DNA from 3 places in the Streptomyces sp. NBC_00158 genome. Region 3 is predicted to be linked to each of the others. Evidence: riboswitches for the same ligand, from Rfam matches in the RefSeq annotation. Region 3 holds a riboswitch; each other region holds the start of a gene.
What was found. Region 3 has a riboswitch for cyclic di-AMP ahead of OG553_RS04195 (LysM peptidoglycan-binding domain-containing M23 family metallopeptidase). Riboswitches for the same ligand answer to the same signal wherever they lie in the genome.
Positions count from the first base shown of each region.

Region 1: linked by a shared signal. The riboswitch ahead of OG553_RS07410 (M23 family metallopeptidase) and the one ahead of OG553_RS04195 (LysM peptidoglycan-binding domain-containing M23 family metallopeptidase) in region 3 are both predicted to bind cyclic di-AMP.
Region 2: linked by a shared signal. The riboswitch ahead of OG553_RS20420 (transglycosylase family protein) and the one ahead of OG553_RS04195 (LysM peptidoglycan-binding domain-containing M23 family metallopeptidase) in region 3 are both predicted to bind cyclic di-AMP.

Region 1 is NZ_CP108161.1:1,660,857-1,670,532, forward strand. Features, by position in the region: gene OG553_RS07395 (GNAT family N-acetyltransferase) at 1-885, opposite strand, end outside; gene OG553_RS07400 (HPr family phosphocarrier protein) at 1,096-1,377, shown strand; gene OG553_RS07405 (GntR family transcriptional regulator) at 1,601-2,266, opposite strand; gene OG553_RS07410 (M23 family metallopeptidase) at 2,448-3,251, opposite strand; cyclic di-AMP (ydaO/yuaA leader) riboswitch at 3,264-3,423, opposite strand; gene OG553_RS07415 (M16 family metallopeptidase) at 3,641-5,008, opposite strand; gene OG553_RS07420 (M16 family metallopeptidase) at 5,029-6,381, opposite strand; gene OG553_RS07425 (DNA topoisomerase (ATP-hydrolyzing) subunit A) at 6,609-9,065, shown strand; gene OG553_RS07430 (restriction endonuclease) at 9,184-9,676, shown strand, end outside.
Region 2 is NZ_CP108161.1:4,408,892-4,418,567, reverse strand. Features, by position in the region: gene OG553_RS20435 (DUF501 domain-containing protein) at 1-25, opposite strand, end outside; gene OG553_RS20430 (septum formation initiator family protein) at 77-565, opposite strand; gene eno (phosphopyruvate hydratase) at 655-1,941, opposite strand; gene OG553_RS20420 (transglycosylase family protein) at 2,258-3,001, opposite strand; cyclic di-AMP (ydaO/yuaA leader) riboswitch at 3,004-3,176, opposite strand; gene OG553_RS20415 (transglycosylase family protein) at 3,452-4,507, opposite strand; gene OG553_RS20410 (cytochrome P450) at 4,647-5,873, opposite strand; gene OG553_RS20405 (globin domain-containing protein) at 6,071-7,243, shown strand; gene OG553_RS20400 (nucleoside triphosphate pyrophosphohydrolase) at 7,240-8,253, opposite strand; gene OG553_RS20395 (SurA N-terminal domain-containing protein) at 8,282-8,908, opposite strand; gene OG553_RS20390 (YfhO family protein) at 9,086-9,676, shown strand, end outside.
Region 3 is NZ_CP108161.1:921,932-931,607, reverse strand. Features, by position in the region: gene OG553_RS04215 (1-hydroxy-2-methyl-2-butenyl 4-diphosphate reductase) at 1-353, shown strand, start outside; gene hpnH (adenosyl-hopene transferase HpnH) at 360-1,391, shown strand; gene OG553_RS04205 (aspartate aminotransferase family protein) at 1,388-2,791, shown strand; gene OG553_RS04200 (tyrosine-protein phosphatase) at 2,861-3,682, opposite strand; cyclic di-AMP (ydaO/yuaA leader) riboswitch at 3,961-4,163, shown strand; gene OG553_RS04195 (LysM peptidoglycan-binding domain-containing M23 family metallopeptidase) at 4,168-5,199, shown strand; gene OG553_RS04190 (SGNH/GDSL hydrolase family protein) at 5,363-6,148, shown strand; gene OG553_RS04185 (MBL fold metallo-hydrolase) at 6,282-7,484, shown strand; gene OG553_RS04180 (guanylate kinase) at 7,636-8,301, opposite strand; gene ahcY (adenosylhomocysteinase) at 8,817-9,676, shown strand, end outside.

The DNA.
Region 1 (9,676 bases), 740 kb from region 3:
GCCGCAGGCGGCCACGGCGTCGGGCACCCGGTCGGCGGGGACGGCGATCACGGCGAGGTCGACGGGGGCGCCGATGTCGGCGAGGCCGCGGTAGGCCCGTACGCCTTCGAGGAGGTCGCCCTCCATGCCGGGGGCGCGGGCCTCGTTGACGGCGTAGAGGTGGCCGCGGAAGCCGCCGTCGCGCAGGTTGCGCAGGGCGGTGGCGCCCACGCCCGCGCCGGAGCGGCTGGCGCCGATCACCGCGACGGAGCCGGGGGCGAGGAGGCGCTGGACGGAGCGGGCCTCGGCGCGCTGCTCGCGGGCGCGCTGGACGGCGAGGGACTCGGCGGTGGGTTCGAGGTCGAGGGTGAGGTGGACGGAACCGTCCTCGAAGCTGCGCTTCTGCTGGTAGCCGACGTCCGTGAACACCTTGATCATCTTGGTGTTGGCGGGCAGCACCTCGGCCGCGAACCTGCGGATCCCGCGTTCCCGGGCCACCGCGCCGATGTGTTCCAGGAGGGCGGAGGCGACCCCGCGGCCCTGGTGGGCGTCCTGGACCAGGAAGGCGACCTCGGCCTCGTCGGCGGGGGCGGAGGCGGGGCGTCCGTCGGGGCCGATGCGGTCGAAGCGGACCGTTCCGATGAACTCACCGCCGATGGTCGCGGCGAGGCCGACCCGGTCGACGTAGTCGTGGTGCGTGAAGCGGCGGACGTCGCGGTCCGAGAGACGGGGGTAGGGCGCGAAGAAGCGGTAGTACTTCGACTCGTCCGAGACCTGTTCGTAGAAGCTGACCAGGCGGCCCGCGTCCTCGGTGGTGATGGGGCGGATCCGGGCGGTGCCGCCGTCGCGCAGCACGACGTCCGCTTCCCAGTGGGCCGGGTACGAGGGGTCCGACGCGGTGGTCATGGGGCCACCTTAAGGGGCGGTCCGGCCAGGTGTGCGAGTGCGGTGGGCGGCCCGCCCGGCGCGTGCGCGGCGAAGACGGCGCACCGGGGCGAACCGGTGCAAGCTGGGGAGGGTCGAACGGCAGTGGACAGGGGCCGAAGGTCGGTCCGAGCATTCCGGACGGCGTGAGAGACTGGTCTAGACAACCCGTAGAACCTGAAGGGCATCACCATGGCAGAGCGCCGCGTCAACGTCGGCTGGGCCGAGGGCCTGCACGCTCGTCCCGCCTCGATCTTCGTCCGGGCGACGACCGCCTCCGGAGTCCCGGTGACCATCGCGAAGGCCGGCGGCGACCCCGTCAACGCCGCGTCGATGCTGGCGGTCCTGGGCCTGGGCGCCCAGGGCGGCGAGGAGATCGTCCTGGCTTCCGACGCCGAGGGTGCGGACGCCGCGCTCGACCGCCTCGCGAAGCTGGTCGCCGAGGGCCTCGAGGAGCTCCCCGAGACCGTCTGACCCTTCGGGTCCGGTAGACCGGAAGCCGCAGTCCCCACCACCCCGGGGGCTGCGGCTTCCGCTTTTCCCCTTCGGGGATCCGGTCGGTGCACCCGGTCGGGAAATCCTGGAATTCGGATTCGGCGTGAGGGGACCGGGCCGCGGTCGCGCAAAACGGACGGGAATTCCACCGGCGTCCGGGACGGACGGTTCCGGGATATCCCTCCGTTGTATACGGGAATTGTTAATTCGGAGCGCTCGCCGTGTTTACGGCAGGTTGCGGATTCCTCACCCGCGGCCGGTGCGCCCCGGCCGACCGCTGCGCGTGCAGCGCGGTCAGCGCCCTGGCCCGCTCCGCGTCCCCGCGCGCGACGGCGTCCACGATCGCGGCGCGCTCGGCCCAGCACTCCGCGGGCTGCGCGGGGGCCTCGACCGCGTACATCCAGGCGATCTTGTGCCGGGTCTGGGTCAGCAGGGCGATCAGCCCCGGGCTGGCCGAGGCCTGGGCCAGCGTCTCGTGGAACCAGCTCCCCAGGGCGCGCAGGTCCTCCCCCTGGGCCCGCCCGGCCCGTTCCCGGCCCAGCCTGACCAGCCCGCGCAGCACCTTCAGGTGGCCGTCGGTACGCCGGCGGGCGGCCCGGGAGGCGGCGAGCGGCTCCAGCAGCGTCCGCAGCTCCAGGAGGTCGGCGGCCTCCTGCTCGGTCGGCTCGGCAACGCAGGCGCCCGCGTGCCGCCGCGTGGTGACGAAGCCCTCGGACTCCAGGGTCCGCAGCGCCTCGCGGACCGGCACGCGCGAGACCCCGTAGCGGCGGGCCAGCACCTCCTCGGTCAGCCGGCCGCCCGGCCCGAAGAATCCGGAGACGATATCGTCGCGGATCGCTGTGCACACCGCGTGCGCCGGAATACGCAAGGCCGGACCTCCGCTGGTTTCGGTTCGGTTTATCGTGGCCGTTCCGCGACTCTATGGCAACAGGCGACGGATTTCCGAGCGGGTCGGCGAACAAGGCCGGAAACAGGGGCGGAAATACGGAGAAGGCCCCGGCTCTGTGAGCCGGGGCCTTCTTCGGTGAAGCGTGCTGTGTGCCTGCGGGTCAGATGCCCACGCCGTGGCTGCGCAGGTAGGCCAGCGGGTTGATGTCCGTGCCGTACGTGGCGCCGGTGCGGGCCTCGAAGTGCAGGTGCGGGCCGCTGGAGTTGCCGGTGGAGCCCGACAGGCCGATCTGCTGGCCCGGGGTGACCGTTTCGCCGGCGGAGACGCTCAGCGAGTCCAGGTGCCCGTACTGGGTGTACGTGCCGTCGTTGTGGCGGATCACGACGTTGTTGCCGTAGGCGCCGCCCCAGCCGGCCTCGACGACGGTGCCCGCGCCCACGGCGTGGACGGAGGTGCCGGAGTCGGCGTGGAAGTCGATGCCCGTGTGGCTGCCGGAGGACCACATGCCGCCGCCCGCGCCGTACTGGGTGCTGACGTACGAACCGTCGATCGGGGAGACGAAGGTGTTGAGGCGCTTGCGGGCCTCTTCCTTGGCGGCCTTCTCGGCGGCCTCGCGCTCGGCCTTCTCCTTGGCCTCGGCGGCGCGCTTGGCCTCGGCTGCCCGCGTCTTCGCCTCGGCCTCGGCCTGGGCCTGCGCGGCCACGGCCTCGGCGGCGCTCTGCTGCGTCGCGGCCTGGACCTCGATGTCGTCCTGCAGACCGTCGGCGACGACGATCGCGTTCTGACCGGTGTCCTCCATGGACGGAGCGCTGCTGTTGTCCGCCGCGAAGGCCGGAGCGGCCAGGGTGCCGACCACGCCCGTGGTGGCGAGGGCGGCGACGCCGGCGAAGCCGGCGGTCTTGCGGCTCAGACGGCTGGAACCACGGTGCTTACCAGAACCGGCGGCACGACTGCCAAACGCCATGAAGGGGGTGATCCTTTCCTTCCCTCTCGCCTACCGGGTTAGCTGACGGGTTCGGAGCAGGAAGGTCTCCTACGGGCCTCCTCTTGCGAGGGGGTCCGATTCACCCCAGGGACGCATGTGGGTCCCCGGCTCCCCAGGCTCGCGCCTGACGGGGACTCGGCGATCGCTGTCCGGTGCCGCGGGTGCGGCGGTTACAAACTGACGAACAGCACGGCCGACGCTAGGCGGATCATCAGTCAATCGCCAAACAGACGAGCGGTTTTGTTGCGTACGCCACACCGCATACCTGCAACCACACCACTAAACGGACAAAGGGGGCTCCGGTGGGCGTTCCACCGGAGCCCCCTGGAAACGGGCCGGACACCGGCCCGTCTCGGGCCTCGCGCCGCTCAGTTGGAGACGACGGTGACCTCACCGATGCCGAGGGCCAGGACGGGCTCCTCGATCTGCGCCGCGTCACCCACGAGGATGGTGACCAGACGGTCCACCGGGAAGGCGTTCACGACCGCCGAAGTGGCCTCCGCCGTACCGGTTTCGGCGAGCCGCGCGTACAGCCGCGCCTGGTAGTCGTCCGGCAGCTCCTGCTCGACCTGGTCGGCCAGGGTGCCGGCGACGGAGGCGGCCGTCTCGAACTTCAGCGGGGCCACGCCCACCAGGTTCTGCACCGCCACGTCCCGCTCGGCGTCGGTCAGTCCGCCCTCGGCGAGGGTGCGCAGCACCTTCCACAGGTCCTCCAGCGCCGGACCCGTGTTGGGGGTGTCCACCGAGCCGCTGATGGCGAGCATCGAGGCGCCCTTGCCGTCGGCGGTCGAACGCAGCACCTGCCCGAAGGCGCGCACGCCGTAGGTGTAGCCCTTCTCCTCGCGCAGCACCTTGTCCAGGCGGGACGTGAGGGTGCCGCCGAGGCAATAGGTGCCGAGCACCTGCGGGGCCCAGACGATGTCGTGCCGGTCCGGCCCGATCCGGCCGATCAGCAGCTGCGTCTGGACGGCGCCCGGCCGGTCCACGATGACCACGCGGCCCGTGTCGTCGGCCGTCACCGGCTGGACGGGGCGGGCCGCGGCGGTGTCGCCGGTCCAGGCGCCCAGGGTGTCCGCCAACAGGGCGTCCAGGTCGATGCCGGTCAGGTCGCCGACGACCACCGCGGTGGCGGTGGAGGGGCGTACGTGGGCCTCGTAGAAGGCGCGTACGGCCCCGGAGTCGATCCGCGCGACCGTCTCCTCGGTGCCCTGGCGCGGGCGGGACATGCGCAGCGTGGCCGGGAACAGCTCCTTGGAGAGCTCCTTGGCGGCGCGGCGCTGCGGATTGGCCAGCTCGTGCGGGATCTCGTCGAGCCGGTTGCGCACCAGGCGGTCGACCTCGCCGTCGGCGAAGGCGGGCGCGCTCAGGGCCTCGGCGAGCAGGGCGAGCGCCTTGGGCAGCCGGGAGGCCGGAACCTCCAGGGAGACCCGCAGACCCGGGTGGTCGGCGTGCGCGTCGAGGGTGGCGCCGCAGCGCTCCAGCTCGGCGGCGAACTCCTCGGCGGAGTGCTTGTCGGTGCCCTCCGACAGGGCGCGGGCCATGATGGTGGCCACCCCGTCGAGACCCTCGGGCTCGGCGTCCAGCGGCGCGGCGAGGTTGACCTCGACCGCCACCACCTGCTGGCCGGGGCGGTGGCAGCGCAGCAGGGTCAGGCCGTTGGGGAGCGTGGAGCGCTCCGGGGCCGGGAAGGCCCACGGCTTCGCCTCGCCGGCCTGCGGCCGCGGGTGGAAGGTCATCGTGACGGCTGCGGTGTCGCTCACTGCTCCGCCCCCTCGTTCTCGTCGTGCTGCTCGGTCTCGTGGGCCTCGGCGCCGGCCAGCGGCTCGTAGACCAGTACCGCGCGGTTGTCGGGGCGCAGCCGGGCCGCGGCCACGGCCTGCACCTCCTCGGCGGTGACGTCCAGCACCCGCTGGACGGCGGTCAGGGCGAGCTGGGGGTCGCCGAACAGCACCGCGAAGCGGCACAGTTCGTCCGCGCGGCCGGCCACCGTGCTCAGCCGGTCCAGCCACTCGCGCTCCAGCTGCGCCTGCGCGCGCTCCATCTCCTCGGTCGTCGGGCCCTCGGCGGCGAACCGCGCGAGCTCCTCGTCGACGGCCGCCTCGATGGCGGGCACCTCCACGCCGCTGGAGGTCTTGACGTCCAGCCAGCCCAGCGAGGGCGCACCGGCCAGGCGCAGCATGCCGAACCCGGCCGCCACGGCCGTCTGGTCACGGCGTACCAGGCGGTTGTGCAGGCGGGAGGACTCGCCGCCGCCCAGCACGGTCAGCGCCACGTCGGCGGCGTCGCACTCGCGGGTGCCGTCGTGCGGCAGGCGGTAGGCGGCCATCAGCGCGCGCGCCGGGACCTCCTCGACGATCTCCTCGCGCAGCTGCCCGCCCATGACCTCGGGGAGCGAGCCGTCGCGCGGCGGCTGCTTGCCGTCGTGCGCCGGGATGGTGCCGAAGTACTTCTCGACCCAGGCGAGGGTGCGCTCCGGGTCGATGTCGCCCACGACCGACAGGACGGCGTTGTTGGGCGCGTAGTACGTACGGAAGAAGTTGCGCGCGTCCTCCAGGGAGGCGGCGTCCAGGTCGGCCATCGAGCCGATCGGGGTGTGGTGGTACGGGTGGCCCTCCGGGTAGGCGAGGGCGGTCAGCTTCTCGAACGCGGTGCCGTACGGGACGTTGTCGTACCGCTGGCGGCGCTCGTTCTTGACGACGTCGCGCTGGTTCTCCATGGACTCGTCGTCCAGGGCGGCCAGCAGCGAGCCCATGCGGTCCGCCTCCAGCCACAGGGCGAGCTCCAGCTGGTGGGCCGGCATCGTCTCGAAGTAGTTGGTGCGCTCGAAGCTGGTGGTGCCGTTCAGCGAGCCGCCGGCGCCCTGGACGAGCTCGAAGTGCCCGTTGCCCGGTACGCTCGCCGAACCCTGGAACATCAGGTGCTCGAAGAGGTGAGCCAGACCGGTCCGCCCCTTGACTTCGTGGCGCGAGCCGACGTCGTACCAGAGGCAGACGGCGGCGACCGGAGTGAGGTGGTCCTCGGACAGCACCACGCGCAGGCCGTTGGCCAGCCGGTGCTCGGTCGCTGTCAGGCCGCCGGAGCCGGCCTGAGCTGTGGCCGTGTGACCCATGGGCATGTGGTCCCTTCGATCGCGATGCAGAGATTTCTGTCAGACCTGCCACTGTATGCAAGCGCACCGACGGCCGGATAAGTTCCCGGGTCACTCCCGCCGACTCCGTACGGGGGACCCCCGGGGTCGGAGTCGGCGTTGTCGGTGCCTCGGGCCACAATGGTCCGCGTCAACCACGCCAGATCCACCCAGTACACCCCGAACCTTGGTTAAGGAGCCGCGCAGCGATGGCCCGCCGCAGCACGAAGACCCCGCCGCCGGAGGATTTCGAGGAGAAGATCCTCGACATCGACGTCGTCGACGAAATGCAGGGCTCCTTCCTCGAGTACGCGTACTCGGTGATCTACTCCCGCGCCCTGCCCGACGCACGCGACGGCATGAAGCCGGTGCACCGGCGCATCGTCTACCAGATGAACGAGATGGGCCTGCGGCCCGACCGGGGGTACGTCAAGTGCGCCCGCGTCGTCGGCGAGGTCATGGGCAAGCTCCACCCGCACGGCGACCAGTCGATCTACGACGCCCTCGTGCGCATGGCCCAGCCCTTCTCGATGCGGCTCCCGCTGGTCGACGGCCACGGCAACTTCGGCTCCCTCGGCAACGACGACCCGCCGGCCGCGATGCGCTACACCGAGTGCAAGATGGCCGACGCCACGTCGCTGATGACGGAGTCGATCGACGAGGACACCGTCGACTTCACCGCCAACTACGACGGCCAGGAGCGCGAGCCCGTCGCCCTGCCGGCGGCCTACCCGAACCTCCTCGTCAACGGCGCCTCCGGCATCGCCGTAGGCATGGCCACCAACATGGCCCCGCACAACCTGGGCGAGGTCATCGCGGCCGCCCGGCACCTGATCCGGTACCCGGAGGCGGACCTGGAGGCGCTGATGCGCTTCGTACCGGGCCCCGACCTGCCGACCGGCGGCCGGATCGTCGGCCTGTCCGGGATCAAGGACGCCTACGAGAGCGGCCGCGGCACCTTCAAGATCCGCGCGACCGTGTCCGTGGAGGACGTGACGGCGCGCCGCAAGGGCCTGGTCGTCACCGAACTGCCCTTCACGGTGGGTCCCGAGAAGGTCATCGCGAAGATCAAGGACCTGGTCGGCTCGAAGAAGCTCCAGGGCATCGCCGACGTCAAGGACCTCACCGACCGCTCGCACGGCCTGCGCCTGGTCATCGAGATCAAGAACGGCTTCCACCCCGAGGCCGTCCTGGAGCAGCTGTACAAGCTGACGCCGATGGAGGAGTCCTTCGGCATCAACAACGTCGCGCTGGTCGACGGGCAGCCGCTGACGATGGGCCTCAAGGAGCTGCTGGAGGTCTACCTCGACCACCGCTTCGAGGTCGTGCGCCGCCGCAGCGAGTTCCGCCGGGGCAAGCGCCGCGACCGGCTGCACCTGGTCGAGGGCCTGCTCGTGGCCCTGCTCGACATCGACGAGGTCATCCGGATCATCCGCGACAGCGACAACTCCGCGCAGGCCAAGGAGCGCCTGATGGAGCGCTTCTCGCTGAGCGAGGTCCAGACCCAGTACATCCTGGACACCCCGCTGCGCCGCCTCACCCGCTTCGACCGGATCGAGCTGGAGGCCGAGCGCGACCGGCTGACCGGCGAGATCGACGAGCTGACCGGGATCCTGGAGTCGGACTCGGCGCTGCGCAAGCTGGTCTCCGCGGAACTGGCGGCGGTGGCGAAGAAGTTCGGCACCGAGCGGCGCACGGTGCTGCTGGAGTCGGCCGGCACCTCGGTCGCGGCCGTCCCGCTGGAGGTCGCCGACGACCCGTGCCGGGTGCTGCTCTCCTCCACCGGCCTGCTGGCCCGTACGGCCAACGCCGGCCCGCTCCCCGTCGAGGAGGGCGGCGGCCGCGCCAGGCACGACGTGATCGTCTCGCAGGTCGCGGCGACCGCCCGGGCCGACGTCGGCGCGGTGACCTCGTACGGCCGCCTGCTGCGCCTCGCGGTGATCGACCTGCCGCAGCTGCCGGACACGGCCGCCGCGCCGAACCTGGCGGGCGGCGCCCCGGTCTCGGAGTTCCTCTCCGGGCTGGAGGCCGACGAGACGGTGGTCTGCCTGCTCTCCCTCGACGAGTCCTCGCAGGGCCTGGCCCTGGGCACCGAGCAGGGCGTGGTCAAGCGGGTCGTGCCCGACTACCCGGCGAACAAGGACGAGCTGGAGGTCATCACCCTCAAGGAGGGCGACCGGATCGTCGGCGCGGTCGAGCTGCGGACGGGCGAGGAGGACCTGGTCTTCATCACCGACGACGCCCAGCTGCTGCGCTACCCGGCCGGCCAGGTGCGTCCGCAGGGCCGCCCGGCGGGCGGCATGGCGGGCATCAAGCTCTCCGAGAACGCCAAGGTGATCCACTTCTCGGCGGTGGACCCGGCCCGGGACGCCCTGGTGTTCACGGTGGCGGGCTCCCACGGCACCCTGGACGACTCGGTGCGCTCCGGCAAGCTGACCCCGTTCGACCAGTACCCGCGCAAGGGCCGCGCGACCGGCGGCGTGCGCTGCCAGCGGTTCCTGAAGGGCGAGGACCTGCTGACGCTGGCCTGGGCGGGGAACGCCCCGGTCCGCGCCGCCGCGGCGAACGGCTCCCCGGCCGCGCTGCCGGAGCCGGACCCGCGCCGCGACGGCTCGGGCGCCGCGCTGCCGGCCGTCGTGGAGACGCTGGCGGGCGCCGCGCTGTAACCGCGAACGGGGGCGGGCGGAGCGGGTGGACCGGGTGGACGGATGCGTTCCCCGGGTCATCCGCCCCGCCCGCCCACTACTGTTTTCCCGGTACACGCGGGTGGGGGGAGCAGAGCTGATGAGTCGTCGGTCCAGCGGGATGATCGGCGTCTGGGCGGAGGCCCAGCGACAGCAGCAGCAGACGCAGGTGATCCAGATGCGCGAGGCGGAGCGCCGGGAGCGGGCGTACGAGCGCGAGGCCGCCCGGGACCGGCGCGAGCAGCAGGCCGCGTACAAACAGCACCGCGAGGCCGCGGCGCGGCGCCTCACGGAGCAGCTCGACGCGCAGGTGGCGGCCCTGCAGGAGCTGCTGTCCGCAGGCTGCCGGGCGCCGGCGTTCCGGATGGCCTCCCTGGTGCGGCCCGAGCAGCTCCAGCCCTTCGACCCCGGCGGCCTCGGGCAGCCGGTGCCGATGCCGCAGCTGGCGCAGTTCCACCAGCAGGGCGGCGGCTGGGCCCTCGGCTCGCGCGGCCGGGCGGAGCGGGAGGCCCACGACCGGTACACCCGGGCCTGGCAGGCCGCGACCGCCGCCGAGCAGGAGCGCCTGCGGCAGCTGGCGGCGTACCGGCAGC
Region 2 (9,676 bases), 3.5 Mb from region 3:
CGGTCTGGGGCGGGGGCGTCTGCATGCCTGGAGGAAGTCTCTTCGTTCGGTCGTGCGTGATGGGTGGGTCAGTGGGTCATTCGCCGGGGCGGTCGGCCTTGTCAACGCCGTCCCAGACGTTGGAGTACCAGGGGCGGTCGGAACCGTCCTGGCCGCCGCGGCGGTGGTCCGGGGCCGCGGCCCCGGGGTCGGTCATGATGTAGCCGATCTCCCCCGGGCGCAGGAAGTGCAGGTGCTTGCGCGCCTGCTGCTCCGCGTAGGCGGGGTCCTGCCAGCGGGCCTTCTCGTCGCGGAGCTGTTCGAGGCGCTTGCGCGCGGTGTCCGCGGCCCGCTGCTGGTCCGTGATCTCCGAGCGCTGGGAGACGTACTGGCGCATCGGATACGCGAGGGCGACGACCAGCGTACAGAGGACGAGGACCAGCAGTGCCGCGCGGCCGGTGAGCCGGCTGCGGCGGATGTGCCGGCGGGACTGCGAGCGGTAGACGTGGGCCGCGGTCCGTTCGCCGAGCTGCTTGAGCCGGGTCGCCGTCGAGAAGGTGGAGAACCGATCCCGGTTCCCGGCCATGGCCCCGCCTCCCCTGTGCGCGCACTACGCAATACGTCCCCGCACACGGTACGGGACCGAGTGCGGGGACGTACGGAGGCTGAGCGCGATTAGCCCTTGAAGCGCGGGAAGGCGCTGCGGCCGGCGTACACGGCCGCGTCGTCGAGGATCTCCTCGATGCGCAGCAGCTGGTTGTACTTGGCGACGCGGTCCGAGCGGGCCGGGGCGCCGGTCTTGATCTGACCGCAGTTCACGGCGACGGCGAGGTCGGCGATGGTGACGTCCTCGGTCTCACCGGAGCGGTGCGACATCATGCACTTGAAGCCGTTGCGCTGGGCCATCTCGACGGCGTCGAGGGTCTCGGTCAGGGAACCGATCTGGTTCACCTTCACGAGCAGGGCGTTCGCGGAGCCCTCCTCGATGCCGCGGGCGAGGCGCTCGGGGTTGGTGACGAAGAGGTCGTCGCCGACGATCTGGACCTTGGAGCCCAGGCGGTCGGTGATGGTCTTCCAGCCGGCCCAGTCGTCCTCGAAGAGCGGGTCCTCGATGGAGACGAGCGGGTACGCCTCGACGAGCTCGGCGTAGTAGTCCGTCATCTCGGCGGCCGAGCGGGACTGGCCCTCGAACTCGTACTTGCCGTCCTTGTAGAACTCGGACGCGGCGACGTCGAGCGCGAGCGCGATGTCCTTGCCCGGGGTGTAGCCGGCCTGCTTGATGGCCTCGATGATGAGGTCGAGCGCGGCGCGGTTGGACTCCAGGTTCGGGGCGAAGCCGCCCTCGTCGCCCAGGCCGGTGGAGAGGCCCTTGTTGTGCAGGACCTTCTTGAGGGTGTGGTAGACCTCGGCACCCCAGCGCAGCGCCTCGGAGAAGGACTCCGCGCCGATCGGGGCGATCATGAACTCCTGGATGTCCACGTTGGAGTCGGCGTGCGACCCACCGTTGAGGATGTTCATCATCGGAACGGGCAGCAGGTGCGCGTTCGGGCCGCCGAGGTAGCGGAACAGCGGCAGGTCCGAGGCCTCGGACGCGGCGTGCGCGACGGCGAGGGAGACGCCGAGGATGGCGTTGGCGCCGAGCGAGCCCTTGTTGTCGGTGGCGTCGAGGTCGAACATGGCCTGGTCGATCAGGCGCTGCTCGGTGGCGTCGTAGCCGACGAGCTCCGGCCCGATCTGCTCGATGACGGCGAGGACGGCCTTCTCCACGCCCTTGCCCATGTAACGGTTGGGGTCACCGTCACGGAGCTCGATGGCCTCGAAGGCACCGGTGGAGGCGCCGGACGGAACGGCAGCACGGCCGGTGCTGCCGTCGTCGAGGCCCACCTCGACCTCGACCGTGGGGTTGCCTCGGGAGTCCAGGATTTCCCGGGCTACGACGACGTCGATGGACGGCACGAGCATCTCCTTCTGGGATGTGACGCTGGGTGTGCGGTGGCGTGTGGGCCGTGGGACGGCCCTGCCGACTAGAGCCTAACCGGCTCCGGGGTGTGGGCTGCCCGACCGCCCGGGTCCTGGGACGAAAAAGGGGCCGAATACCCGCCTTCCGGGACATAGGGCCCCTGAATTCGCGTGCCTGACGAGAGAGGAGACGGCGGAGGTCGGCGCTCCGGTTCCGGAATGCGGGCACTGGAGGACGACACGCCGCCGCCCGGCGCGTGGGGGGATACGCGCCGGGCGGTGGGGATGCTGCGGGGTGCCGCGAGTGTTACGCGGACGTTCAGGCGAGCTTCAGCTTCTGGCCCGGGTAGATCAGGTCGGCGTCGGAGACGGTGTCCTTGTTGAGCTCGAAGAGCTTCTCCCAGCCGCCCTTGACCTTGTTGGCGTCGGCGATGGTGCCGAGGGTGTCGCCGTCCTTGACCGTGTAGGTGCCACCGGTCGCCGGGGTGCCGGTCGACGGCTTGGCCGGGGTCCAGTTGCCCGAGCCGTTGCCGGAGCCCTTGGTCTCGGTCGTCGAGGTGGACGGCTTCGCCGGGGCGGGCTTGGCCGGAGCGGGCTTCGCCGGGGCCGGCTTGGCCGGAGCGGGCTTGGCCGGGGCCGGCTTGGCCGGAGCGGGCTTCGACGGGGTGGTGGAACCGCCGCCGTTGTACGAGGAGTTGGACAGGCCGACGCCGCAGTGCGGCCAGGCGCCCTTGCCCTGGCCCTTGAGGACCTTCTCGGCGATGGCTATCTGCTGGCCCTTGGTGGCCTGGTTGGCCTGCGAGGCGTACGCCTTGCCGCCGTACGCGGCCCAGGTGGAGGCGGAGAACTGCAGACCGCCGTAGTAGCCGTTGCCGGTGTTGATGGACCAGTTGCCGCCGGACTCGCAGGCGGCGACCTTGTCCCACTCGGCCGCGGTGGCGGCGCTGGCGGTGCCGGCGGCCATCAGCGGGGCCGCGACGGCGACACCGGCGACACCGGCGAGCGTGACGATGCGGACGGCCTTGGAGCCGCGGCGGTGCTTGCCCTTGCCGGAAAGCAGCATGGAGTTCTCCTCACCGACGCCTTCGAGGTGAGCTGTCGGGTTCGGGCGGATGAGTTGCCCGGTCACGCGGCGCGGCGCGTGTCTTCACCCCTAGCCGGTACGCGGGCCGTCTCTCAACGGCCTTTCCCGGCGCCTACCTTGGTTCCCCCGCTCCTGCCTTCGGCGCTTGCGCGACGACTGTTCCCTCCGTCCGCCGGCAGGATTCGGCGATGCGGTCGAAGGAGCCCGCGGTGGCGAGCGATTCAGAAGGTAGACAGGTCTCTCCCCGATGTTCAACGTGTGATTTTGGGGAGAAACCGGCCTACTTGCCTCTCTCGGGAGCACGTTTGTGCAGGTGAGAGGCGGGTTTGCAACAGTTCCGGAACGAGACACGCCAGTTGTCCGGAAGAGATGCATGTCTCATTTGGCGATAACGGACATTCAACTCTTAATGGATGCCCGAACTGCCCTCTATTTCTTGGTTAGATCCAGGTTCTGTCCGGGCTTGATGAGGTCCGCGTCCCCACCGATGACCTGCTCGTTGGCCTTGTAGAGCTCGTCCCAACCGCCCTTGACGCCCTTGGCCTTCGCAATGTCCGAAAGGCTGTCGCCCGGCTTCACGGTGTAGACGGGCTCCCCGGCGGGCACTGACGCCGTGCCAGGTGCCGCCGGCACCTCGATGGCGGCCGGGCCGCGGTGCTTGCCCGAGCCGTCGGTCGCCCCGGCGGACGGGGTGGCCGTCGGGTCGCCCGGGGTGGCCGGGGCGGTGGGCGTGACGCCCGGGGTGGGGGTGGCGCCGGGGGTGGCCGGGGCCGTCGGGGTGACGCCCGGAGCGGTCGGGGTGCCCGGCGCCGTCGGCGTGGGCGTGCCCGGGGTGGGCGTGCCCGGGGTGGGCGTGGCCGTGCCGGGCGTCGTGGGCTGGACCGTGAAGTCCGGCGCGGGCATGACGGGCAGTCCGCTGGAGGGGCCCAGCGGGTAGTCCGGCAGCCCGCTCGGGTTGGACGGGGTGTTCGGCGCCGGGGTCGGGGCCCCGAAGTCCGTGGAGGGCTTGCCCTTGCCCGCGTTCGGCACCGAGCCGTCGGGGCGGCCCTTGGTCGGCGCGACGGGCCCGGGCTCCAGCTTGTCACCGGGGTCCACCTCGGGGGCGGGGCCCTGCTGGGTCAGTCCGGCCGAGGCGGAGCACAGCGGCCACGCCTGGGGGCCCTGGGAGGCCAGCACCCGCTCGGCGACCGCGATCTGCTGGGAGCGGCTGGCGAGGTCGGGGCGCTCCGCGTACGCGAGGCCGCCGGCGTTGCGCCACTGCTCCAGGGTGAACTGCAGGCCGCCGTAGGCGCCGCTGCCGGAGTTCGCGCTCCAGGTGCCGCCGCTCTCGCAGTCGGCGACCTTGTCCCACGTGGCGGTGTCGGCCGCGTTCGCACCTGTGGCGGCGAGCAGCGGCATGGCCAGCGCGGAGCCGGTGACTCCTGCGGTGACGACGATCGCGGGTACCTGGCGGGGGCGTCTGTGGCGGCCGTTCCCGGGAAGCATGAGACTGCACCTTTCGCATAACGGCGGGGTAACGGCAGAACCTAGCCGCCTTCGAACGGATGTCACAAGTTCGACGGGGGAGCGACTTCCGGACCGGCTTCCAGGCTGACTTCCGGTCAGTCGCGCTTCGCTCGCGGCCTCATTCGTTCGGGACTGTGAAGCGGACGGGGAGGGTGCGCAGGCCCCTCATGATGAGTCCGCCGCGCCAGCGCAGGTCAGTAGGGGGAATCGCAAGTTCCAGATCCGGCAGACGCTTCAGCAAAGTTCCGAGTGCCGTCTGCCCTTCGAGACGGGCGAGCGGGGCGCCGAGGCAGTAGTGGATCCCGTGGCCGTACCCGAGGTGCTGATTGTCACTCCGGGAGAGGTCCAGGGTGTCCGGCTCGGCGAACCGCTCCGGATCGCGGTCGGCCGCCGCGAGGACCACCAGTACGGGGTCCCCCGCCGCGACGTCCTGCCCGCCGAGGGCCAGCGGCCGGGTGGCGAACCGCCAGGTGGCGAGCTCCACGGGGCCGTCGTAGCGCAGCAGTTCCTCGACGCCGGTCTCCAGCAGCGCGCTCTCCCCGGCGGCGAGGGAGGCCTGGAGCCGCTCGCGCTGGTCCGGGTTCATGAAGAGGGAGTGGATGCCGTTGCCGATGAGGTTCACGGTCGTCTCGAAGCCGGCGAAGAGCAGGATGAAGGCCATCGCCGTGGCCTCGGCCTCCGTCAGATGGTCTCCGTGATCACTTGCCCGGATCAGATCTGAAATGAGGTCATTGCCCAGATCATCCCGCTTGCGGTGGATGAGTTCCCCGAGATAGGTGCGCATCTGCTTCACCGAGCGGGCGACCCCGCCGCGCGGCCCGCCGCCGTGCCGGATCATCATCCCGGCCCAGTCGCGGAAGTCGTCCTGGTCCTCGCGCGGTACGCCGAGCATCTCGCAGATGGCGTAGATGGGGAGCGGGAACGCGAACTCGTGGATGAGGTCCGCCTCCCCCTTGGCCGCGAACCGGTCGATCAGGTGGTCGGTCAGCTCCTGGACGCGCGGGGTGAACTCCGCCACGCGCCGAGGGGTGAACGCCTTCGACACCAGCCGCCGCAGCCGGGTGTGGTCCGGCGGGTCGATGTTCAGCAGGTGCGTCATCAGCTCCGCCTTGCGCTCCCCCGGGATCCCGGTCTTGCCCTTGGCGTGCGCCGGCTCCGCGTGGTGCGCCGGGTTCTTGGACAGCCGCTGGTCCGCGAGGGCCTGGCGGGCGTCGGCGTACCGGGTCACCAGCCACGCCTCGACCCCGCTGGGCAGCCGGGTGCGGTGCACCGGCGAGTTCTCGCGCAGCCAGGCGTAGGCCGGGTACGGGTCGGTCGCGAACTCCCAGTCGAAGAGCGTCGGCATCTCCGGGAGGGAAGGATCGGGCTGGGCGGCGGAGGTCTGATCGTGCACCCGTCGACCGTATCCCGGCTCGCCACCGGCCATCCCTTATGGCCGCTTCGTCGCGGCTGTCCGCAGATCGGACATCACTTGACGCCGGGTTCTGCGACATTCCTACTTTCGGTTCTGTGGATGTGAGGATCTTGAAAAGCAGTTTCGCGGTGGTGGAGAGAAGGGCCGAGCACGCGGTCAAGTACTTCTACTCCCACCTCTTCTGGCACAACCCCGGGCTCCGCGAACTCTTCCCGGCCTCCGCCGAGGACATGGAACGCCAGCGCGACCGGCTCTTCGCCGCGCTCACCCATGTCGTCGCCCACCTGGAGGCCGAGACCCTCGTCCCCTATCTACGCGACCTCGGACGCGACCACCGCAAGTTCCTCGTCGGCCCCGAGCACTACGCGGCCGTCGGCACCAGCCTGGTCGCCGCCCTCGCCCAGACCTCCGGCGACGCCTGGACCCCGGCCGTCGAGAAGGCCTGGTACGAGGCCTACCAGCTCATCGCCGACGCCATGACGGCCGGCGCCGCCGACAGCGACGAACCCCCCTGGTGGGAGGCCGAGGTGGTGCGCCACCTCCAGTACGGCGAGGACATCGGCGTACTGACCCTCGCACCGCGCACCCCGCTGACCTACCGGCCCGGCCAGTACGTCAGCGTGAGCAGCGCCCGCGTCCCCACCACCTGGCGCACCTACTCCCTCGGCAACGCCCCCCGCCCCGACGGCACCGTCGACCTGCACGTCAGCCGCATCGAAGGCGGCCGGCTCAGCACCGCCCTGGTCCGCGACGTCCTGCCCGGCGAAGTGCTGCGCCTCGGCGCCCCCGGCGGCCGCCTCACCCTGCGCCGCGAGGACCGCCCCCTCACCCTCATCGCCGCCGGCACCGGCTGGGCGCCCGTCCGCGCCCTGCTGGAGGAACTCCTCCAGCACCCTCCCGGCCACGACGTACGCCTCTTCGTGGTCGCACGGGACTCCGCGCACCTCTACGACCGGCCCCTGATCGACCGGCACGCCGCGGCCTGCCGCTGGCTCGGCGTCACCTACATCACCCCCGCCCCCGGGCAGCACCGCAACCAGGCCACCGACCGGCTGGCCACCGCCCTCGGCAACCGCGCGCTCTGGCGGGAACAGGACGTCTACCTCAGCGGACCGGCCCTGTTCCTCGAGGAGACCTCCCACCTCCTCCAGGAGCTGGGCGCCCGCCCCGACCGCCTCTTCCACGACGCCGTCCCCGTCGCCGGCTCCCAGCGCACCCGCCCCCTGGGCTTCGGCGAGTGGTTCCTGCACCGCCCGTCCCCGCACTGGCACGACCCCTCGGCCCGCGCCCCGCGGGACTAGGCCGTGTCTTCGACGCCCTCGGCCGCCCGGATCGCGTCCCGGTAGACCCGGGCCGCCGCACGCAGCGCCGTCTCCGGATCGGTCCCCGACGCCTCGGCGCGCGCCGCCAGCTCCAGCAGCTCGTACCCGATGCCCTCGCCCCGGGGCAGCTCCACGGCCACCCCGCCCGTACGGGCCCGCCCGGCGAGCTTCGCCGCCAGCGCCAGGCCCGGCTGGCCCAGCGGGATCCCGTCCGTGACCGAGTCCCGCTGCTTCTCCACCGCCTTGGTGGCCTGCCAGTGGGCGCTGACGTCCTCCGGGGACCGGGCCGTGGCGTCCCCGAACACGTGCGGGTGGCGCCGGACCAGCTTGTCGACCAGGTCGCCCGCGACGTCGTCGATGGAGAACGGCTCGGCCCCCTCCTCGCCGCCGCCCTCCTCCTCGGCGATCCGCGCGTGGAACACCACCTGCAGCAGCACGTCGCCGAGCTCCTCGCGCAGCGCGTCCCGGTCCCCGTCCTCGATCGCCTCGACCAGCTCGTACGCCTCCTCGATGGCGTACTTCACCAGCCCCTCGTGGGTCTGCCGCGAGGTCCAGGGGCATTCCCGGCGCACCCGGTCCATGATCTGCACCAGGTCCAGCAGCCGCGCCCCCGGCAGGTCGTACGAACCGGGCAGCAGCTCCAGGTCGGGCATCGCGACCCGGCCCGAGCCGGCCAGCCGGGCCAGCCCGTCCGTCAGCCGCTGGTCACCCTCGCCGCTGGGCAGCACCACGACCGTCCGGCCCCCGGCACACTCCTCGACGAGCGCGTGCGCGTCCGGGACCTCGTGCGCCACCTCGACCCCCGCCTCGCGCAGGTACGGCAGCTGCGGGTGGCCCGGGTCCGCGCACAGCACCCGGTCCGCGGCGTGCAGGGTCTGCCAGGCCGGCCAGGACAGCAGCCCAGGGGCGACCCGGTGGCTGGCGGTCAGCAGGACGATCCGGCCCGTGGGCTCGGCGGGAGCGGCGGCGGAGGCGGGGGTGTCGTTCACCCCCCGAACCTACCCCCGCCCGCGGCCGTCAGGCTCCGGCGGGTGCCGCCTGCTCGGGACGGGTCACCTGGGTGATCCACGGCGTCTCCTGGTCCCCGAGCAGGATCTGCTGCGCGTCCCAGCGGCCGTAGCGCGGGTTGACCTCGATGTGCAGCGCCTTCGCCGCCTCCGCCAGCTTGGCCAGCGCCTTGTCCTGGCTGCCGTAGTGCGCGAACAGCTTGTCCCGCAGCAGCTTGAAACGGGTGTCCGCCTCGATCTGCCCCGGCGCCAGCTGCGCCTGCTGCAGCGCCGCGTCCTTCAGCTCCTTCTCCCCGCCCAGCTGCTCGATCTGCGCCTTGCGGACGTCCTGGACCTCCTTGGGGCTCACGCTCAGCCCGGCGTCCTCCGCGGCCCGCTCCAGCACGGCGCTCTGGATCATCTTGTTCAGCTTCAGCCGCTCCAGCCCGGCGGTAGCGCCGATCAGCTGTGCGCCCTGCTCGGACTTGTTCTGTGCGGCGCGCACGTCACCGACCTGGGCCTGGAGCGCCGAGGTGGTGATGCGCTCACCCCCGACGACGGCGGCGGTACCGGGCCGGGTCTCACCCGAACACGCGGTCAGCAGGGGGGCCGCCGCGAGCAGGACGGCGGAGACGGAGAGCGCAGTGCGACGGTGCAAAGGAGCCTCCAGGGCCGGGAGATTGTGCTTCGGTGCACAAGGGCCTTGCGGTGATCGATGGTATGCAGTCAGGGTGGCCCGAGCCACCGGTTCGACCAACGATTCCGGTGGTGTTGGGGTGCGAGTTCACCCCCCGGTCACCGCGGAGTCCTTCCTTCCTGAGATCGTCGGTGCACCATGCCGACATCGCAGCTCGCCCCGCGCCGGGTTCCCGGGCGTCCCGCCGGCCCGCCGGCCGTGCGGCCCTCCGGGCGGAAGGACTCGCTCCTCGGGGCGGTGTCCGCCTCGGTCGTCGCCGTCGTCGCCGTGTGCGGCGGGGACGCCGTCGCGCGGGTGTTCCCGTACGGGCCGCGGCACCGCAGCGTCAACGACCTCGGCAACCAGTTCGTGCCGTTCCACGCCCACCTGTGGGACCTGCTGCACGGGCGGGCCGGGGGCGGGCTGCTGTTCAACTGGCAGTCCGGGTACGGGACCAGCTTCCTGCCCGACTTCGGGACGTACCTGACGAGCCCGTTCGCCGTGCTGGTCGCGCTGTTCCCGCGCGAGGACATCGACCTCGCGGTGTACGTGGTGACCGTGCTGAAGACGGCGGCCGCGGCCGCCGCCATGGCGTGGCTGCTGCGCAGCCAGCGGCGCGGGCCGTGGTGGGCGGCGGGGCTGCTGGGGGCCTCGTACGCGCTGTGCGGGTGGTCGGTGATCGAGGCCGCGTACAACCCGATGTGGCTGGACGGGCTCGTCGCCTTCCCGCTGCTGTGCCTGACCGGCGAG
Region 3 (9,676 bases):
TCGCCTGCACCGGCACCGCCCTGCTCGCCGAGGCACTGGCCCGCGCCGCACCCGGCCGGACCGTGCACACCGGCGCACTGACCGGATCCGACCACGTCGTCCGCGGCCAGGAGCGCGCGCAGCTGCGCGCCACCGGCGCCGTCGCGGTCGACATGGAGTCCGCGGCCACCCTGTGGACCGCCGCGGCACCGGGACGCCCCGTTGCGGCCGTCCGGGTGGTCGTGGACGCTCCGGAGCACGAGCTCGTCCGTATCGGCACGGTTCGAGGTGGAATATCTGCCTTCCGTGTACTACGTGCCGTACTGCCCGCGTTTTACGAATGGCACCGTTCGTTGCTGCTTCCCAGGAGGTGAATCCAGATGGCCATGCCCCTGCGACAGTCCATCAGGGTCGGGACCTATCTTCTCGAACAGAAGCTCCGCAAGCGCGAGAAGTTCCCGCTGATCGTCGAGCTGGAACCGCTCTACGCCTGCAACCTCGCCTGCGAGGGCTGCGGGAAGATCCAGCACCCGGCCGGAGTGCTCAAGCAGCGCATGCCCGTCGCCCAGGCGGTCGGCGCCGTCCTGGAATCCGGCGCGCCCATGGTCTCCATCGCGGGCGGCGAACCGCTGATGCACCCGCAGATCCACGAGATCGTGCGCCAGCTCGTGGCCCGGCGGAAATACGTCTTCCTCTGCACCAACGCACTGCTGCTCCGGAAGAAGATCGAGAAGTTCACGCCCTCCCCCTACTTCGCCTTCGCCGTCCACATCGACGGACTGCGCGAACGCCACGACGAATCCGTGGCCAAGGAAGGCGTATTCGACGAGGCCGTCGCCGCGATCAAGGAGGCGAAGCGCCGCGGATTCCGGGTGACCACCAACTCGACCTTCTTCAACACCGACACCCCGCAGACGATCATCGAGGTACTGAACTTCCTCAACGACGACCTCCAGGTCGACGAAATGATGATCTCTCCCGCCTATGCCTACGAAAAGGCGCCCGACCAGGAACACTTCCTCGGCGTCGAACAGACCCGGGAACTCTTCAAGAAGGCCTTCGCCGGCGGCAACCGCCGCCGCTGGCGCCTCAACCACTCCCCGCTCTTCCTCGACTTCCTCGAAGGAAAGGCCGATTTCCCCTGCACGGCCTGGGCCATCCCCAATTACTCGCTCTTCGGCTGGCAGCGCCCCTGCTACCTGATGAGCGACGGCTACGTGCCCACGTACCGGGAACTCATCGAGGACACCGACTGGAGCAAGTACGGCCGGGGCAAGGACCCGCGCTGCGCCAACTGCATGGCGCACTGCGGCTACGAGCCCACCGCCGTCCTCGCCACCATGGGCTCCCTCAAGGAGACCCTGCGCGCCGCCCGGGAGACCGTGGCGAGCAACCGGGACGCGTCGGCATGACCGCCGGACAGGGGGCGCGGCGGGGCTTCGACCTCGCCGCGCTGCTCGCCGAGCGCGGCGGGGAGCGCTACGAACTGCACGCCCGCCACCTCAACCACCAGCTGCCCCGCATGCTGCACACCATCGGCTTCGACAAGGTATACGAGCGCGCCGAGGGTGCCCACTTCTGGGACTCCGAGGGCAACGACTACCTCGACATGCTGGCCGGGTTCGGGGTGATGGGCCTCGGCCGGCACCACCCGGTCGTCCGCCGGGCCCTGCACGACGTCCTGGACGCCCAGCTCGCCGACCTGACCCGCTTCGACTGCCAGCCGCTGCCCGGACTGCTGGCCGAGAAGCTGCTGTCCTACAGCCCGCACCTCGACCGCGTCTTCTTCGGCAACAGCGGAACCGAGGCGGTGGAGACCGCCCTGAAATTCGCCCGGTACGCCACCGGGCGGCCCAGGATCCTCTACTGCGACCACGCCTTCCACGGGCTGACAACCGGCTCCCTGTCGGTCAACGGTGAAGGCGGCTTCCGCGACGGGTTCGCCCCGCTGCTCCCCGACACGAAGATCGCCCTCGGGGACCTCGCGGCCCTGGAACGCGAACTCGCGCGCGGGGACGTGGCCGCCTTCGTGGTCGAGCCGGTCCAGGGCAAGGGGGTGCACGCCGCCCCGCCCGGGTTCCTGCGGGCCGCGCAGGAGCTGCTGCACCGGCACAAGGCCCTCCTGATCGCCGACGAGGTGCAGACCGGCCTCGGACGGACCGGGGACTTCTACGCGTACCAGCACGAGCCGGGCGTGGAACCGGACCTGGTGTGCGTGGCCAAGGCCCTCTCCGGCGGGTACGTGCCCGTCGGCGCGACCCTGGGCAAGGACTGGATCTTCCAGAAGGTCTACTCGTCCATGGACCGGGTGCTGGTGCACTCCGCCAGTTTCGGTTCCAACGCCCAGGCGATGGCGGCCGGGCTGGCGGTCCTGTCCGTCATGGAGGACGAGCGGGTGGTGGCCAACGCCCGGGCGACGGGCGACCTGCTGCGCGGGCGCCTGGCGGCGCTCGTGGACCGGTACGAGCTGCTGCACGAGGTGCGCGGACGCGGACTGATGATCGGCATCGAGTTCGGCAGGCCCACCTCCCTGGGGCTGCGCAGCCGGTGGGCGATGCTCCAGGCGGCCCGCAAGGGCCTGTTCGCCCAGATGGTCGTGGTGCCTCTGCTGCGCCGGCACCGGATCCTCACGCAGGTCTCCGGGGACCACCTGGAGGTCATCAAGCTGATCCCGCCGCTGATCGTCGACGAGGCGGACGTGGAGCGGTTCCTCGGGGCCTTCCAGGAGGTCATGGACGAGGCGCACGGCGGGGGCGGGCTGATGTGGGACTTCGGCCGGACCCTGGTCAAACAGGCGGTCGGCAACCGCTGAGGCGCGGGCGCGACGGCGCCGGAGGGGCCCTGGCGGGTCCCCTCCGGCCGTCCGGGCAGCCCTCGCGGGTCAGCCCTCCAGGAGCCGGTCCCGCAGCCGCTCCAGCGACTCGGGCGCGAGCGCGAGACCCTCCGAGAGGTAGGGCTCCACCCCGCCCCACTGCTCGTCGATGACGGCGAAGGCCGCGAACAGGTACTCCGCCCGGGCGTCGAACAGCGGAGCCAGCAGCTCCATCACCTCGGGGGAGCGGGACTCGGGCTCGTCGCTGCCCCGGCGCACCCGGTAGCGGTTGTGCGGGGCGTTGGACTCCAGGTAGTCCGCCACGATCGCCTCGCGCTCCACGCCCAGCGCGAGCAGGGTCACCGCGACCGACAGCCCGGCCCGGTCCTTGCCGGCGGCGCAGTGCATCAGCGCCGGCACGCTGTCCCGCGCGAGGGCGTGCACGACGCGGCCGTGTTCGGCGGTGCGGGTGCGGATGATCGTCCGGTACGAGTCCGTCATGCGGGCGGCGGCCCGGCCCTCGCCGAGGAGGCCGCGGAGCTGCTCCAGCCGGCCGTCGCGGACCATCTTCCAGAACTCGCGGCCGTCGGCCGGGTCCGTCAGCGGGATGTTCACGTTGCGCACGCCCGGCAGTTCGACGTCCGGGCCCTCCAGGGCCTGGTCCGCTCCGTTGCGGAAGTCGAAGACGGTGTGCAGCCCCAGCGAGCCGAGGAACTCTGCATCGGTTTCGGTGGCATGCGCCAGATGTCCGCTTCGAAACAGTCGTCCCGGCCTGACCCTCCGTCCGTCCGTGGTCGGCAGGCCGCCCACGTCGCGGAAGTTGCGCACTCCGGTCAGCTCCGCGCCGGGCTCGGGCCGGGCCGGAAGGGGCTGGGGTATCTGCTGGGTCACGTGTACTCCTCCGCGTGGGTCCGTGGTGTCCGAATTGGTCTGGTTGGGAACAACTTGCCATATGTGGAGGCGAGATCGGGCCGGGCCCCGTGAGCCAGATCATACGGTGACCGTGCGTGCCTGATCGCGGAATCCGAATTGCCTTGTGGGGGCGGTTGTTGATGGTGCGGAATGGACGCAGGGTGACCGGAATTCCGTTGATCCCCCATATCTGCGAATCCGTCAGGGAATTCGCGGCTTGTTGCCCGGTGCCCCGCTCGATTACCTTCGCGATCGATCCGGGTGGACCGCCTAATCCTGCCGCCGCCCGGGAACCGCACCCGACCATCGCGCGCGGCAGGAGCGGGGGAACCAGGTAGGCCGCTGTTCCGGATCTTCTCCGGCGCAGCTAGGGGTGAAGCCGAAACCGTGCCCAGCACGTACGGCCGGACATCTCCAGTCCGAACCCGACAGCTCACCTCGCAGGCGCCGGAGAGGAATTCGCCATGCCCGGAAAGGGTAAGCATCGCCGTCCGAAGTCCCGTTCGATATCCCGCGGCTTCGCCGTCGCCGGGACCGGCGGAGCGGCCCTCGCGCTCCCCCTGATGGGGGCCGCCGGCGCCAACGCCGCCCCGGCCGCCCCCCAGGCCGCGTCCGTCCCCGCGCAGGGCGCGCAGGCCCCGGGGGCCCTCCGCGCCGCGGCCCCGGCCGCCGGGTCCGCCGCCGCGGCCCCCGCCGCCGCGCCGACCTCCTACACCGTCGTGCCGGGCGACTACCTCTCCAAGATCGCCGCCGAGCGCCACATCGAGGGCGGCTGGGAGCAGCTGTACGCCGACAACCACGAGGCCGTCGGCGAGGACCCGTCCCTCATCCACCCCGGCCTGAAGCTGACCCTCGTCGGCGGCCGGGACGCCGCCCCCGCCCCGAAGGCCCCTGCGGCCCCGGCCGAGGGATCCTCCAGCGGTACTCCGTCCGGCTCCGAGGACCTGGGCGACAAGGCCCGGGCACCCAAGGGCACGGGCAAGACCACCGCCGGCAAGCCCTCCCGCACCTCCGGCGGCGCGGCCGCCCAGGGCTCCGGCGCCGCCGCCAAGAGCGAGAAGGCCGCCGCGCCAGCCGCGCCCGCCACCGCCGCCGGTTTCACCTCCCCCGTCGCCGGCGGCGTCTCCACCCAGTACCGCGTGAGCGGCGCCATGTGGTCCTCCGGCTACCACACCGGCGTCGACTTCATCGCGAGCACCGGCACCACCGTCCGGGCCGTCGGCGCGGGCACCGTGGTTTCCGCAGGCTGGGGCGGCGCGTACGGCAACCAGGTCGTCATCAAGCACGCCGACGGCAAGTACTCCCAGTACGGCCACCTCTCCTCGCTCTCCGTCTCCGCGGGCCAGAGCGTCACCGGCGGACAGACCATCGGCCTCTCCGGCGCGACCGGCAACGTGACCGGCCCGCACCTCCACTTCGAGATCCGCACGGGCCCGTCCTACGGCTCCGACATCGACCCGCTCGGCTACCTCCGCTCCAAGGGCGTGAGCATCTGACGGCACCCGCCGTCGGCACGAGAACACGCGTGGGGCCGGGACCCGAGGGGGGTCCCGGCCCCACGTGTACTTATTCCTTATCCCCCGCGTGGTATAGATCACGGTCCGTCAACCCCTCATTACGTTGGCGTAGGTTGGTTGCCAAGGTGAAGGATGTCTTCCTGTGGCAGCGACGAAGACGACACTGAAGACCATCGGCTCGTACGCGGCGATCGGGGACAGCTTCACCGAAGGCGTGGGGGACCCGGGACCCGGGGATTCCTATCTTGGCTGGGCGGACCGGCTCGCCGTGCTCCTGGCCGATCAGCGCGACGAGCACGACTTCCGGTACGCGAATCTGGCCGTGCGGGGCAAAGTACTCGACCAGATCGTGGCCGACCAGATCCCGAGAGCCAAGGAACTCGCACCCGACCTCGTCACCTTCTGCGCGGGCGGAAACGACATCATCCGCCCCGGCAGCGACCCGGACGACGTCGCGGAGCGGTTCGAGGCGGCCCTCGCCGACCTCAAGGCCTCCGTGGGCCTCGTGATGATCACGACCGGCTTCGACACGCGGGGCGTACCGGTCCTCAAGCACCTGCGCGGCAAGATCGCGACGTACAACGTGCACGTCCGCGCCATCGCCGACCGCTACGACTGCCCCGTCCTCGACCTCTGGTCCCTCAAGACCGTCCAGGACCGCCGGGCCTGGGACGGCGACCGCCTCCACCTCTCGCCCGAGGGCCACACCCGCGTCGCCCTGCGCGCCGCACAGGTCCTCGGTTACGAGGTGCCGGCCGACCCGGACCAGCCCTGGCCGCCCGTCCCGCCGCGCGGCTCGGTGGACGTGACCCGCGACAACATCCAGTGGGCGCGCGAGCACCTCGTGCCGTGGATCGGCCGCCGGCTGCGCGGCGAGTCCTCCGGCGACCACGTCGAGGCCAAGCGCCCGGACCTGCTGCCGCTGTAGCGGCCCCGGGCGGGGGAGGGGAAGCCCCGGGTGGCGCTCACGACACCGCGCGGCGGAATCCTCCGGGGCCGGTGTGCGTTGGGATGGTCGTAGACGTACGACCGTCCCATCCTGCACCTTCCCAGGAGGCGCCTTGACCGGCTCCCTTCCCCTGCGTCCCCGGCTGCGCGCCCTGCGGCCCGAAGCCTTCGGCGCGGACCCGTCCGGCGCACGGCTGGAGCGGATCCTGCGCTCGCCGAACTTCGCCGACGGCGTCTTCCGGAACCCGGTCGGGGCCCGGACCAGACCTTCCGGATCGATGGCGGAGTTCGCCAAGATCTACTTCCACAAGGAGCAGCGGGCCCGGCGCAGCCCGGCCGCCTCCGTCCCCGTACACCCGACCACCCTCGCCGACCTGGCCAAGCCGCCGGCGAGCGGACTGCGCCTGACCTGGATGGGCCACTCCAGCGTGCTCGCGGAGATCGACGGCCGCCGCGTCCTCTTCGACCCCGTCTGGGGCGACCGCTGCTCCCCGTTCCCCTTCGCCGGACCCAAGCGGCTCCACCCCGTCCCGGTCCCGCTGGCCTCGCTGGGCGCCGTCGACGTCGTCGTGATCTCCCACGACCACTACGACCACCTCGACCTCCCCACGATCAAGGCGCTGGCCGGCACGGACACGGTCTTCGCCGTCCCCCTCGGCGTCGGCGCGCACCTGGAGCGCTGGGGCGTCTCCCCGGACCGGCTGCGCGAACTCGACTGGAACGAGGCCACCGAGGTCGCCGGACTCACCCTCACCGCAACCCCCGCCCGGCACTTCTGCGGCCGGGGCCTGCGCAACCAGCAGTTCACGCTGTGGGCCTCCTGGGTGGTCAGCGGCGGCGGGCACCGGATCTTCCACAGCGGCGACACCGGCTACTTCCCGGGCTTCAAGGAGATCGGCGCCGAGCACGGCCCGTTCGACGCCACGATGATCCAGATCGGCGCGTACTCGGAGTACTGGCCCGACATCCACATGACCCCCGAGGAGGGCCTGCGGGCCCACCTCGACCTCCAGGGCGGGGCTCCGGCGGGGACGCTGCTCCCGATCCACTGGGGCACCTTCAACCTGGCCTTCCACGCCTGGGCCGAACCCGCCGACTGGACGCTCGACGCCGCCGGGGACGCGGGCCAGCGCATCGCCGCCCCGCGCCCCGGCGAGCCCTTCGAGCCCGCCGGCAAGCTGCCCGTCGACCCCTGGTGGCGCCCGGTCTCCACCCCCATCGCCCGCCCCTGGCGCGACCCGAAGCCGGCGGACCCGGCGGGCCCGGCGCCGAGCGGGCCCCGGGCGGGTGACCTGGACCTCGCGGGAGAGCGCTGACCCCGCAGGAGCGCGAGCGGGCCGTCCTGTCGTCGTGCGTACGCGGATCCCGCGTACGACGACAGGACGGCCCGGCGCTCGGCCGCCACCCCCGCCGACCGGAAGCAGCGGCTGCGGGGCGGCCCCGGCGCGCAGGGCCGGCCCGCAGGGGTCAGTAGTAGCGCAGCAGCGTCGGCTCGGCGTGGCGTGCGTACGCCCCCAGCGCCAGGCCCTGGTGAGCGAGCCGGGCCTTCTCCGCCCGGCGGATCGCCAGCAGGGTGCCCAGCGCCTCCTCGAAGTCGTCGTTGACGACGTGGTAGGCGTGCTCCGCCACGAAGTTGAAGTCGCGCAGCGCCATCGTGTGCCGCAGCTCCCGCTCCTCCTCGTTCTCACTGCCCCGGCCCGCGAGCCGCCGGTCCATCATTTCCACGCTGGGGGCCATGACGAAGATGCCGACGGTCTGTTCCGGGAAGCAGCGCCGGAGGTTCAGGTAGCCCTCGGGGCAGTAGTCGAGAAGCAGGTCCTGGCCCCGGCCGAGCGCCTCCTCAAGGGGAGCGCGCAGGGTGCCGTAGTACTCGTCGAAGGACGGGTGGATCCACTGCGCGAACTCGCCGTTGCCGGCCATCTTGAGGAACTCGTCACGGGAGACGTGGTCGTAGTGTTCCTCGCCGGCTCCGGGCCGGGGCCGGCGCGTGGTCACGGACCGGGTGGTGACCAGCGTCGGATCGGACTCGGCCATGGCGCGCGCCAGTGAGGTCTTCCCCGTGCCCGAAGGCCCGGACAACACGAACAGGCAGCCGGTGGGGCGGGTGAGGAACGGCTTGGGATCGACTGGCATGACTGGTATTCACCTCGTGATTCAAGGAACGCATGTCGGCGAGTGCCGTGGGCCGGGGCTCACGGCACTCGCCGAAGGATCAGAGTGCGGCTCAGCGGCCGGACTTGACCTTGTCCAGGCGCGGGCGGAGGCCCACGGCGTGGTTGCGCATTTCGAATCCCCCTCTCCATATCCGGTGAGAAGACCACTGCCCGGGGAATTCCGGTAGCGGCGTTCTCTCTGCAACGAGCATTCCCGATGCCCCGCTCCGGGGCCAAGGGGTTGTCCAGATCCGGAAACACGGAAACGCCACCGGTGCCGCATGCCCCGCGCATTTTCCGGTGGGGCGTGGCGATTTCCAGGGGCTCGCACGCTCCGGCCGGTTGCCAGTTCCATCGGGCAACGGGAAACCCCTTGAGCCCGGGTGGTCCCGGAGTGACGCTCCAGGAGATGACCACAGAAGAGGGGAAATGCCACCCATGACCTCGGCAACGAGCGAGAGCGCGCAGTCGACCGCGCAGTCGGCCCTGGACGCAATGCCGCGTGCACCCCTCGGTGAAAGAGGCGCGGGCCCGGACCAGCGGGTGGCGGACCTGTCCCTGGCATTCCGCGGCCGCACCGAAATCCGCCTGGCGGAGAACGAGATGCCGGGGCTGATGGCACTGCGGGAGCAGTACGCGGGGCAGGCGCCGCTGTCCGGAGCCCGGATCACCGGAACGCTGCACATGACGGTCCAGACCGCGGTGCTGATCGAGACGCTGGTCGCGCTGGGCGCGCAGGTGCGCTGGGCCGGATCCAACGTGCTCTCGACCCAGGACGCGGCGGCGGCCGCCGTCGCGGTGGGTCCCGGAGGCGGCCGCGACGACCGGCCGGGCGTTCCGGTGTTCGCCTGGAAGGGCCAGAGCGCCGAGGAGTTCTGGTGGTGCGTCGAACGCGCGCTGTGCTGGCCCGACGGTTCGGGGCCGAACATGCTCCTCGACGACGCGGCCGGTTCCACCCTGCTGCTCCATCAGGGCGTCGCGTACGAGCGGGCGGGCGCCGTTCCCGCCGCCGGGCCGGACGACGACGAGATGGACACGGCCCTGCTGCGGCTGCTGGCCGCTGTCCAGACCACCGCACCGGGCCGGTGGAGCGCCATGGCCGCGGGTATCCGCGGGGTCACCGAGGAGACCACCACGGGCGCCCACCGGCTGCGCCGGCTGGCCGCGTCGGGGTCCCTGCTCTTCCCCGCGATCAGCGTCAACGACTCGGTGACGAAGTCGAAGTTCGACAACATCTACGGCTGCCGGCACTCCCTGATCGACGGCATCAACCGGGCCACCGACGTCCTGATCGGCGGCAAGACGGCGGTGGTGTGCGGTTACGGGGACGTGGGCAAGGGCTGTGCGGCGGCGCT